2 regions of the Thioalkalivibrio sp. ALMg9 genome follow, and region 1 is predicted to be linked to the other one. Evidence: predicted binding sites of a transcription regulator. Region 1 holds the regulator's gene; the other holds the start of a gene.
What was found. The regulator FNR, encoded in region 1, switches genes on or off when oxygen is low (the NO sensors DNR and NnrR bind a similar motif). The targets are predictions, from matches to a motif close to TTGATNTANATCAA.
Positions count from the first base shown of each region.

Region 1 (6,198 bases):
GTGGATCCAGGCCCGACGCCTCGTGCTGGGATAGCAGGATGCCGAGCGAGCGCAGGCGGCTGACCACCCCGGCCTGAGCCACACGGAAGCGGTTGCCCTGGGATTCGAGGCGGTCCAAGGCAGCCCCGAGCTGCCAGCCCCCCGACCATTCGAAGCTCAGCCGCTTGATCTGGCGTCCGTTCACCAACTCGAAGGCGAGGACAAAGATCGCTTGTACGTCATCGAGGGTGCAGCGCGCCAGGTCATCGGCGTCCGCGGCGGAGAACAGTCGATCCAGGAACTGATCCACCCGGCGCACACCGTCCTCCTGGGTTGGCGCCACGCCCCGCAAGCGGTCGCGCAGGAGATCCGCAACCTCCGGCGCCTCGTGATGCAGCTTCTCCAGGGCCGCGAGCCGGGAGTCCTCGGTCGCATCCACCAGATCCGCGACGCGCGAGCGCAGACCCAGGCGACGATAAATCTCGATCTGCTCCGCGGCGGCCGCCAAGCTGGCATCGCCGGTCATCTCGCGCACCGCGACCGCCACGGCCTCGGGGGCGATATCCACTTCGTGCAGCAGGACTTGGGCTGCCTTGCGCCGGCGCATGTCCGGGGTCATCTCTCCCATCGCCAGGTCGCGGGTGACGAACAGCAGATCCGGCAGCAAGTCGATGGTGTTGCGCAGCTGATCGCGCGAGCGCTCCTGGCGCTTGCCCCGTGTGGCGTCCGCCACGAAGCGCGCGACCAGGCCGATGACCCCGAACAGCAGGGTGTAAACGGCAAAGAAGATGAAGTTCTGTGCCGGGGCGGCGTGGCCGAAACCGAGAAAGTAGCCGCCCTGCATTGCCAGGAACGTGACTGGCCCGGCGGCCCACAGCAACTGCAGGAAGTTCAGCGACCAGGGAACACGCCGCGCGGTGGCGGCCACCTCGGTAATGCGGCTGCGCCCGGCCGCCTCGATCAGGACGTGTTCCTGTGACGGTCCGCCGGCCTGCGGGCTTTCCTGGCCCTGTGCCTCCCTGCGTTTACGAAAGCGACCGAACACGCGCCCCTGCTCCGGAATGGGTGGTTACCGCCGGCATGGCCGCAACGTGACCACTAGTGTAGGGAATGCGCGTTCGGTTCGCCCGAGTTTTGCAGTACTTTCGGGATCGGCCCCGGATCGCTCCCCTCGCCTCGCCTTCAGGCGGCGTCGCTGGGCTGTGCCCGGGCCTTCCCGGGCGGTGTGGAGATCACTTCGGGGGCATCGTCACGATAGAGGTAATCGCGGGTCAACGGCACCGCATCCTGCTGCTTGGCCATCTGCACGTGGAAGACCACCTGATCCCACCAGCGGAAGGTGGCCTCACAGCTGGCCAGGTAGAACTCCCACATGCGGCAGAAACGCTCATCGAAGCGTTCGACGGCCTCGGGCCGCACCTTCTGGAAGCGGCGATACCACTCGGCCAGCGTCTCGGCGTAATGCAGGCGCCAGAACTCGATATCGGTGGTGTACAGCGGCGTGGGCTCCAGCGCGCCCATCACCTCGGACAGGGCCGGCGTATACCCGCCCGGAAAGATGTACTTGCTCAGCCAGGGGTTGGAGGTACTCGGTGGTTCCTGACGCCCGATGGTGTGCAGCACCGCAATGCCTTCCGGCTTCAGCAGATCATGCACGCGCTGGAAGAACGTCTCGTAGTTGGGCGTGCCCACATGCTCGAACATGCCGACGCTGACGATGCGGTCGTACTGATCGTCGTGTTCGCGGTAGTCCTGATAGAGGAACCGCACCCGATCCTCGAGCCCCCGACGCTTGGCCTCGTCACGGGCAACCCGCAACTGCTCCTTCGACAGCGTCACGCCATCGACATGGACACCGGCATGCTCGGCGAGATGGAAGGCCAGACCGCCCCAGCCGCAACCGATGTCGAGCACCCGCATGCCCGGCTCCAGCATCAACTTCTTCCGCAGCATCGCGCACTTGGCCTGCTGCGCCTCTTCCAGCGTCATATCCGGGCGCTCGAAATAGGCGCAGCTGTAGAACATGCCCTCGTCCAGGAACTGACGATAAAGCCACTCATCGACGTCGTAGTGATGGGCGATGTTCTGGTAACAGCGCGCCACCTTGTTGCCCTGCTCGATCAGGGCCCGCAGCATGCGCACTGCAGGGTTGACCCGCTGCTTGAACATCGGCGCGAAGTTGCGCATGGCCACGTCGAGGAACACCTGCAGGCCCTCGGGGCCGGGCGACCACAGGCCGTCCATGTAGGTCTCGCCCAGCTGGAAGCCCGGGTCGCGCCCAATCTTGCGTAACGCCGCCTTGTCATGCACCTGCATGGTGATTTCCGGCGCGCCGTTCCCGAAACGCTGCTCACGGCCATCCGGATGCCGCAGCACGAAGGCCCCGTAGCGTATGTACTGCTCCAGTAACCGCTCGATCATCTCTACCCCTGTCCTTGTTCTAGCGGTCGGGTCTCTCAGCCCCCACGCGTAACGCCGAACGTGACCGTGCCGCAGACTCTAGACTCAGTCTAATAACCGATGTCTCGCATTGTCCACGCAGCCGCCGGAGGGAGAAGACATCGAGCCATCTCGATGTGCGGCCCGGCTGACCGACAGCAAACCCTTCTGTAATCGCCTACAACTCATGGGGACAGTACCGCATTCCCATCCCCGATGGCATACCCCGAAGATCGCTTTCCCCAACGTCGAAAAAACGGCTACCCTGCACCCATGACGCTACGACCCACCCAAGCCTGCCAGCACTGCACCCTGCGCCAGCTCTGCCTGCCCATGGGCCTGCCCCAGGATGAACTCTGGCAACTCGACCAAATCGTCCAGCAACGCCGGCCGATCGCCAAGGGTGCGCCCCTGTTCACCATGGGGACCAAGTTCGAAGCGCTGTACGCGGTCCGCACCGGGGCACTGAAAACGGTGCTGATCTCCGATGACGGGACCGAACAGATCACCGGCTTCGCGCTGGCCGGCGACCTCCTGGGGCTGGACGCGATCCACTCCGGCAAGCACCCGGTCAGTGCCATTGCGCTGGAGTCCACCAGCGTCTGCGCCGTGCCCTACGGCCATGTCGACGACCTCGCCGGCCGCCTGCCGACCTTCCGCCAGCACATGATGAGCGTGATGAGTCAGGAACTGGCCCAGGACGAAAGCCTGCACGCCCTGCTCGGCCAACGTACCGCGGAGCAGCGTCTGGCGACCTTCCTGATCGTCCTGTCGGAACGCCATCGCGCCCGCGGCCTGTCCCCCGAGCGGTTCTACCTGCCCATGTCACGGGCAGACATCGCCAACCACCTGGGCCTGACCCAGGAGACCATCAGCCGCCTGTTTACTCAGCTGCGCAACCAGGGTGTGATCAACCTGCACACCCGGGATCTGGAGATCCTCCAGCCCGACGGCCTGCGCAACACGGCCGGGGTCACCTTCACCTCCGCCGCGAGCAGTGCCTGAACCCGGACCCAAGCCGGAGCCAGGGGAAGACCCACTGGCCACAGACTTCGCCCCGTTCTGGGCATTCGCCGCCAGCCTCTGGGCCGACCCCGTCGCGCGTGAGCGCCTGATGCGCTGGCAGGACGATTTTGGCGTGGACGTGATGCTGGCGTTGTTTGCCCTGTGGTACCCGCAGCCCCTGAGCACCCCGCAATGGCGGGCACTACGGGAAACGGCCCGGCGCTGGCAGGCATCCTCCACCGAACGCCTCCGCGTACTGCGTCGGCAACTCCACACCCCCGAACGCGACACGCTCTACCGCGCCGTACTGGCGCTGGAGCTGCAAAGCGAGCGCCTCGGCGGCCTGCAACTGCTCGCAGAGGCCCGACGCCAGGCCGAACAGAGCACCGGGGCCAACGCCATCGATCCCCAGCGCCGACTGCGCACCCTGTTCCCCGATCTGCCGGATGCCGAGATCCGCGACGGAGTGCGCGCGTTTGCCGCGGCCTGACCGGCGCCGTGCTGCACGCGAGGGCAGATTCCGGCTATGCTCCCCGCACATTGACCGAACACGGCAGGATTCATGTCGGAAGATCTGCGCAGTCAGCTCCTGAAGAAGGGGCTGGTGGACGAAAAACAGGTTCGCCAGGCCAAGTCGCAAAAGCACAAGGCCCAGAAAGGCAACGCGAAAAAGAAAAAGGACCGCAATACCGGTCCGGAGCCAGGCGTTGCCGAGGCGCGCAAGGCCGAGCAGGCCGAGCGTTCGCGACAGAAGAACCGCGAACAGCAGGAGCGTGCCGAACGCCGGGCGCGCCACGCGCAGATCCGCGAACTAGTGAGCACCCACCTGGCGCCAATCCCCACCGGCGATGCCGCGCTGGATTATCACTTCCAGCAGGGCGGGCAGATCCGCCACCTCCCGGTGACCGCCGACCTGCAAAAGCGCCTGGCCGATGGCCGCGCCGCGCTTGCCGGCCTGGATGTGCGCCCGGAAAAGGGGTTCCGGGTCATCCCGCGAGAGACCGCCGACCGCATCCGCGAGCGCGATCCGGAATGGCCACTGGTCATCCCCGCCGAGGACGAAACCGGATCGGAACCCGCCCCGGACGACCCGTACAAGGACTACGTCGTACCCGACGACCTCATGTGGTGACTGCAGGGGAATCCCCGCAGTCACCGATCCAATCAGTCGGTTGCGCGCTTCACGTCCGCGGCGGGCATGCCGCTTTGCTGCGGGCGCCGCGCCTCGTCACTGGACATGTCCTGCGGCGTGATGCCGCCCTGCTCCAGGCCCTGGGCGGGGCCGGCCGACTCCTCCGGCTCGCCGCTGCCGCAGCCTAGCGCCAGCAGACCCACGGCCGTCAGACCGATCACCAGGGGGGCGGCTCGCTGAATCTCTCGCATCATCTTCACTCTTGATCCATGTGTACTCGAAGCCTGCAAACTCTGCGGCGGGCGTGCAACATCGAGTGTAACAGGCGGGGGTTCCGGCAAGGGCTTCAGGCGGCGCCCACCGGCAGGATCCGGGTCCCCGCCTGCCCGGCCAGGATAGCCGCGGCGTCCTCCAGCGAACCGATCCCGACCCGAATGCCGCCCTGGGCAGCGCGCCGTGCAGCCTCCATCTTCGGCCCCATGGAACCGCCCGGGTACGCCGCCGGCTCCACGGCCGTAACCAGAAGCGCCTTCAGGCGCCGGGCGTCCGGTGTGCCCCAGTCCATGTAGACGCCGTCGACATCGGTCAGCATCAACAACCAGTCCGCCCCGACATGCGCGGCCAGGCGCGCGGCCGTCAGGTCCTTGTCCACCACGGCCTCGATGCCGTATAGACGCCCGTCGCCGTCACGCGCGACCGGTACGCCGCCGCCCCCGGCACAGATCGCCACCGACCCGCCATCCACGAGACTGCGGACGGCCTCCATACCCAGCAGGCGTTGCGGCTCCGGCGACGCCACCACCCGCCGCCAGCCCTCGCCGTCTGGTGCCACGTCCCAGCCGCGCTCGTCGGCCAGCGCGCGGGCGCGGGCCGCGTCCCAGGTCGGGCCAATGAACTTTTCCGGGTGGTCGAAGGCGGGGTCGTTCGGGTCGACCTCGGTCTGGGTGAGCAGACTCGCCACCCGGTCATGGCCCAGCGCGTTATGCAGCTCCCGCGCCAGGATGTAGCCGATCATGCCGTGGCTCTCGGCCCCGACCACATCCAGCGGCCAGGCGATGCGATCGCATTCCGCCTGATTGGCGAGCAACCCCACCTGCGGCCCGTTGCCGTGGGTGACGACCACCTCGTGCTCGCGCGCCACGGCCGCGATGGCTGCCGCCGCACACTGGGCGTTGTGCTGCTGGGCCTCGGCCGAGGGGGTCTCGCCGCGTTGCAGCAGGGCGTTACCGCCCAGCGCGATCACGATACGCATGGCGGGCCTACTCCGTACTTGAAGGGTTGGGTCAGGTGCGCGGGAGCGTGACGCCGCGCTGGCCCTGGTATTTGCCACCGCGGTCCTTGTAGGAGGTCTCGCAGACCTCGTCGGACTGCAGGAACAGCATCTGCGCCACGCCCTCGTTGGCGTAGATCTTGGCGGGCAGCGGCGTGGTGTTGGAGAACTCCAGCGTCACGTGGCCCTCCCACTCGGGCTCCAGTGGGGTCACGTTCACGATGATGCCGCAGCGCGCGTAGGTCGACTTGCCCAGACAGATGGTCAGCACATCGCGCGGGATGCGGAAGTACTCGACCGTATGCGCCAGGGCAAAGGAGTTCGGCGGGATAATGCAGCAGTCCGACTGCACGTCCACGAAACTGCCCTCGTC
Region 1 is NZ_AQYC01000009.1:162,383-168,580, reverse strand. Features, by position in the region: gene F792_RS0109975 (hypothetical protein) at 1-1,024, opposite strand, end outside; gene F792_RS0109970 (cyclopropane-fatty-acyl-phospholipid synthase family protein) at 1,162-2,400, opposite strand; gene fnr (fumarate/nitrate reduction transcriptional regulator Fnr) at 2,692-3,423, shown strand; gene F792_RS0109960 (DUF2390 domain-containing protein) at 3,416-3,913, shown strand; gene F792_RS0109955 (DUF2058 domain-containing protein) at 3,986-4,555, shown strand; gene F792_RS0109950 (hypothetical protein) at 4,588-4,806, opposite strand; gene F792_RS0109945 (carbamate kinase) at 4,902-5,807, opposite strand; gene dcd (dCTP deaminase) at 5,839-6,198, opposite strand, start outside.

Region 2 (6,198 bases), 550 kb from region 1:
GAGATCCACAAATTCACCCATCGGGCCCACGAATGGTGGGACCCGAAGGGCCCCTTCGCCACGTTGCACGCGATCAACCCGTTGCGCCTCGAATGGATCGACGGCCAGGCCGATCTCGCCGGCAAGAAGGTGCTGGATGTAGGCTGCGGCGCCGGCATCCTCTCCGAGGCAATGGCGGTTCGCGGCGCTCAGGTCACCGCGCTGGACGCCGGCGCCGAACACCTGGAGGTGGCGCGCGAACATGCGGTGGAGGCAGGGCTTGAGATCCACTACCTGCACACCACCGCCGAGGCACACGCCGAACGTCACGCCGGCGACTACGACGTGGTGACCTGCCTGGAGATGCTGGAACACGTGCCCGATCCGGATGCCGTCATCGACGCCCTTGCAAAGCTCGTGCGCCCCGGCGGCTGGCTGTTCCTGTCCACCATCAACCGAACTCCGCGCGCCTTTGCCGAGGCCATCGTGGGGGCCGAATACGTGTTGCACATGCTGCCCACCGGCACCCATGAGTACGGCCGCTTCATCCGTCCCTCCGAACTGGGCACCGCCCTGCGCCGCCACGGGTTCGAGGTCACCGCGATGACCGGCCTGACCTATTCGCCCCTGAGCGGGCGTTATCGCCTGGTCGCCCGCACCGACGTGAACTACCTGATGGCCGCCCGCCGCGACGAAGCCGGCCCCGACGAATGACCCACGAACTCGGATCGGTCCTGTTCGACCTCGACGGGACCCTGCTGGACACCGCTCCCGACATGCATGCGGCCCTGGTCACCCTGATGGCCGAACACGACCGTGCGCCGCTGGCGTTCGAGGTCGTGCGTAACTTTGTCTCCCACGGGTCCCGGGCCCTGGTGGATCTCGCCTTCCCGGACGCCGATCCCGCCTTCGCGGAGCATCTCAAGAAGCGCTACCTGGAGATCTACGCCCGCGACCTGTGCCGGACCACCGCCCTGTTTCCCGGACTCGCAGAGCTGCTGGACGCCTGCGAGGCCCGCGGCTGGTCCATCGGCGTGGTGACCAACAAGCCGGGCTGGCTGACCGATCCACTGCTGGAGGCCCTCGGGCTGCATGCGCGCATGGCAGCCGTCGTCAGCGGCGATACCCTGCCCCAGCGCAAACCCGCCCCGGAACCCATGTGGCTGGCCGCCCGGCAGACTGGCCTGCCGCCGGAACGCCACTGCTACTGGGGCGATGCAGAACGCGACATCGCGGCCGGACGGGCCGCCGGCATGCCCACCCTGATCGCCAACTGGGGCTACATCGACGCCAACCAGCGTCCGGATCAATGGGGCGCCGATGCCGCCCTGGAACAGCCGAACGACTTCTGGGCCTGGTACGCCGACGGAGCCGCCACGGAGCCCGGGCTTGCGCGCTGAATCCGCCCACCCCGGCGCCCCGCACGCCGGAAACAGGGCCTGAGCACCCATGTCGCCCCGTATCCGTTCGGCCTACCGCCACTGTCGCCAGCGTGCCAAGGCGCATTACGAGAACTTCCCCGTGGCCTCCTGGCTGCTGCCCAGTCGCCTGCGCGGCCCCGTAGCGGCGATCTACTGCTTCGCACGCGATGCCGACGACCTGGCCGACGAGGACCCGCGTCCGGTCGCCGAGCGGCGCCAGGCGCTGCTGACGATGCAGGAACGGGTGCAGATCCTGGAAGACCCCGCCGCCGAACACGAACCCGAATGGATTGCCCTTGCCGACGCCCGCGCCCGCTTCGACCTCCCGGCCGCGCCGTTCTCCGACCTGATCGACGCCTTCCTGCAGGATCTGGAACAGACCCGCTATGCGACCTTCGGCGAGGTCATGGACTACTGCCGCCGCTCAGCCAACCCGGTTGGCCGGCTGATGCTGCACCTGAACGGCAACCCGACCGACGAGATGCTGGGGTACTCGGACGCCATCTGCTCGGCGCTGCAGCTGATCAACTTCTACCAGGACCTGCAGCAGGACCTGCAGGAGAACAACCGCATCTACCTGCCGCAGGAAGAGATGGACCAGTACGGCGTGACCGAAGCGATGCTGGCCACCGGGCAGACCACCTTCCAGCTACGCAACCTGATGCAGTTTCAATACGCCCGCGCCGACCGGCTGCTGCGCGCCGGGGCGCCGCTGGGCGGCATGCTGCGCGGGCGCATGGGCCTGGAGATCTGCGCAATCATCAACGGCGGGGCGCGCATCCTATGGCGGCTGCGCCAGCAGGATGACGTCTTTGCCCGCCCGCGCCTGCGTACCCGCGACGCCTGGATCATCCTGAGCCACAGCCTGCGCCCGCGGCGGCGCACCCGGGCCCGCTGACGGGGCCTTTTGCATCAGGCGCGTTTCACCGCCGTCAGACCACCTTGCTGTAGCGCTGCGCGCTCTCCGTCTTCAGGTAGGCGTCGAAGGCCATGGCGACGTTGCGCAGCAGCAGGCGCCCGCGCGGCAGGATCTCCAGGCGCTCCGCGCCGATCCGTACCAGTCCATCGGCCTCCATGCCCTGAAGCCGCTCCAGTGCATCCCCAAGGACCTCGCCGAACACGATCCCGTGGCGCGCCTCGATCGCGGCGAAATCGATGCGCGAGTGGCACATGAGTTCGGTAATCACGTCCCGGCGCAGCCGATCGTCGGCACTCAGTTCGAGTCCGCGAAAGACCGGCAGGCGCCCGGCATCCAGCCGCGCGTAATAGGCATCCAGTTCGCGCAGGTTCTGGCTGTAGGTGGCGCCCACCTTGCCGATAGCCGTCGGCCCCAGTGCCACCAGGTCGTACTCCGCCCGTGTGGAGTAGCCCTGGAAATTGCGCTGCAGCGTCCCGGCGCGCTGGGCCGTGGCCAGTTCGTCGTCCGGCAGGGCGAAATGATCCATCCCGATGTAGACATAGCCGGCATCGGTCAGGCGAGCGATGGTGGTCTCGAAGATCGCCAGCTTCTCCGCGGCGTCCGGCAGGTCGGCCTCGCGGATCTGGCGCTGAGTCTTGAACATCTGCGGCAGGTGCGCGTAGTTGTAGATCGCCAGGCGCTCCGGGCGCAGCTCCAGCGCGCGTTCCAGGGTGGCGGTATAGGTCTCCACCGTCTGCAAGGGAAGGCCGTAGATCAGATCCAGGTTGGTGGATTCGAAGCCGTTGGCCCGCGCCTGCTCCACCGCCTGCGCGGTCACCTTGAACGGCTGGATGCGGTTCACCGCCCGCTGCACGTTCGGGTCGAAATCCTGCACCCCGAGGCTGATCCGGTTAAAACCCAGCTCGCCCAGCAGCGGGATGGTCCCGGGCCGCACCGCGCGCGGATCAATCTCGATGGAGAACTCGCGGGCATCGCTTTCGTCCAGGCGGAAGTGCCTCGCCAGCGTCGCCATCACCCGGCGCAGATCGTCATCGCCAAGATAGGTCGGCGTGCCGCCCCCGAAGTGCAGCTGCCCGACAGTGCGTTCCCGATCGAACAGCTCGCCCTGCAATTCGGCCTCGCGCTCCAGATACTGCAGGTAGCGCTGGGCGCGCTGGTAATTTCCGGTGATGACCTTGTTGCAGGCGCAGTAGAAGCACACCGTGTCGCAGAACGGGACATGCACGTACAGCGACAGGGGGCGCGCCGGATCGGCCCCGTTGGTCGCCTGCGCCGCCTCGGCATAGGCGCGGTCGTCGAAGCCCTCGTGAAACTGTGGCGCGGTGGGATACGACGTGTACCGCGGCCCACTCACGTCGTAGCGGCGCAGGATTTCGGGATCAAACACCAGGCGTTGTTCCATTGGGAGCTCCACAGCCGTCGCCGCGCACTCGCGACCTTGGTTCTGCAGACTACGGCCGCACGCCAGGCCCGAGCTTGATACAGGTCAACAATCCGCCTTCATGGCGCCCTCTCCCGCCCCCTGTGCTGCCTGTGCTAGCCTTCTCCTCCCTGTTCGACACCCGCCACGCGAGAGCGCATGTCCCCCGACGAGTATTGCGAGGAGAAGGCCGCGCAAAGCGGCTCCAGCTTCTACTACGCGTTCCGCTTTCTGGAACCGGATCGCCGTCGCGCCATCACGGCGCTGTACGCCTTCTGCCGGGAAGTCGACGACATCGTCGACGAGGTGAGCGAGGAGAGCATTGCGCGCACCAAGCTCGACTGGTGGCGCCAGGAGATCGAGCGCCTGTTCGCCGGCGAACCCCGCCACCCCATCACCCAGGCACTGCAGCCGCATATCGCCGCCTTTGACCTCGGGCGCGAGTATTTCGACGAGATCATCGACGGCATGCAGATGGATCTCGACTACGACAGCTATCCGGACTTCACCACGCTGTCGCTGTACTGCTACCGCGCGGCCAGCGTCGTAGGCATCCTGTCCGCTCACATCTTCGGCTACACCGATCGGCGCACTCTCAAGTACGCCCACGACCTCGGCATGGCGTTGCAGCTCACCAACATCCTGCGCGACGTGCACGAGGACGCCATGCGCGGCCGCGTGTACATCCCCATGGACGAGCTCAGCAAGCACGGGGTCAAGCCGGAGGAATTCCAGATCAACATCACCGACGACCGCCACCGCGCCCTGTTCGCGGAGCAGGCGGAACGGGCGCGACGCTACTACGAACGCGCCGAGGAACACCTCCCGGACGCCGACCGCTACGCCCAGCGCCCGGGCCTGATCATGGCAGCCATCTACCGCACCCTGCTCGACGAGATCGCGGACGATGGCTATCGCGTGCTGGAACACCGCGTACGCCTGACCCCGATCCGCAAGCTGTGGATCGCGTGGCGCACCGCGCGCCGCCTGAAGCGCGAACAACGCCGCCGCGCGGCCTGATGCCATGACCTCCAGCTCCCCCCCGGCCCCGGCGGTCGTGGTCGGCGCGGGCTGGGCCGGCCTGACCGCTGCGCTGGCGCTTGCTCGCGCCGGGCAATCCGTGTACCTGATCGAGGCCGGCAAGACCCCCGGTGGCCGTGCCCGCAACCTCGACCTGGACGGCACCCCGCTCGACAACGGCCAGCACATCCTGGTCGGGGCCTGCCAGCAGACCCTGCAGCAGATCCGTTCGGTCGGCATCAACCCCGAGCAGGCGTTTCAGGCCCTGCCCTTCGGCCTGCGCATGTTCGAGCCTACCGGCCGGCCGCAGGCCCCGGCGTTCCTGCTGGAACCGCGTTCGCCCCGGTTGCCCGCCCTGGCCGCCGCGCTTTACCGGGCGCTTGCGAAGCACTCCCTTGGTACACGCCTGCGTGCCCTGTCCGGCGCCGCCGCCATGTTGCACCGGCCCCTGCGCGACGATCTCCCCGTCCTCGACTGGCTGCGCCAGCGCCGTCAGCCCGACGCCCTCATTCGCAGCCTGTGGGACCCGTTGTGCCTGGCGGTGATGAACACCCCGACCCGAACCGCCTCGGCCCGCATCTTCCAGAACGTCCTGCGCCTGGCGCTCAACCATGGCCCGGAGGCCGCGCGCCTTCTCGTCCCCGCGCGGCCACTCGGCGAGCTGTTCCCGGAACCGGCTGTCCAGGAACTCCGGGAGCGTGGCGCCAGAGTGGATCTGGGCCGCCGCATCACCGCCATTGAGCGCAGCACGACTCACGACGCCGCCCCCTTCCGCCTGCGCGACCGCCAGGGCGTGGCGAGCCCGGCGCGCGGCGTGATCATGGCGACCCCTCCAGCCGCCGCCGCTGCCCTGCTGCCACACGAAACCGGCTGGGAGGCCACGCACCAGGGCCTGAATGCCATGGGCGCCCGCAGCATCTGCACGGTCTACCTGCGCTATGCGCGGCGCCTTGATGATCTTCCGCCACTACAGGGGCTGCTGGACCAGCATGGCCAATGGCTGATCGCGCGGCATGTCGCCGGGGCACCACACTGGCTGGCGGTCGTGATCTCGGCGGCCGACGACCTCGAACCGTTGACGGCGGATGCGCGATGGCGCACCGTCGCCCGCTCCCTGGCCCAAACCTTCCCCGAACTGGGCGAACCCGAGACCGGCCACAGCATTTGCGAACGCCGCGCGACGCTGGACGCGCAAGCCGGTCTGGATGCACGTCGCCCGCCGGCCCGCACGCCCTGGCCGGGGTGTTATCTGGCCGGGGATTACCTGACGCCTGCACTGCCGTCCACGCTCGAAGCGGCCGTACAATCTGGACTAGAATCGGCGCACCTGTATCTGGAGGACCATCCTTGACCGATCTCGATATTCCCCGCCTGCTCGCCTACCGCCCGGAACCCGGCGCCTTCGATGAACGCGTGATCCTGGTCACTGGGGCCGCCGA
Region 2 is NZ_AQYC01000009.1:709,095-715,292, forward strand. Features, by position in the region: gene ubiG (bifunctional 2-polyprenyl-6-hydroxyphenol methylase/3-demethylubiquinol 3-O-methyltransferase UbiG) at 1-693, shown strand, start outside; gene gph (phosphoglycolate phosphatase) at 690-1,379, shown strand; gene hpnC (squalene synthase HpnC) at 1,429-2,298, shown strand; gene hemN (oxygen-independent coproporphyrinogen III oxidase) at 2,333-3,721, opposite strand; gene hpnD (presqualene diphosphate synthase HpnD) at 3,899-4,759, shown strand; gene hpnE (hydroxysqualene dehydroxylase HpnE) at 4,764-6,110, shown strand; gene F792_RS0112455 (SDR family NAD(P)-dependent oxidoreductase) at 6,107-6,198, shown strand, end outside.
Region 2: the regulator FNR is predicted to act here: its motif matches at 3,796-3,809, upstream of hemN (oxygen-independent coproporphyrinogen III oxidase).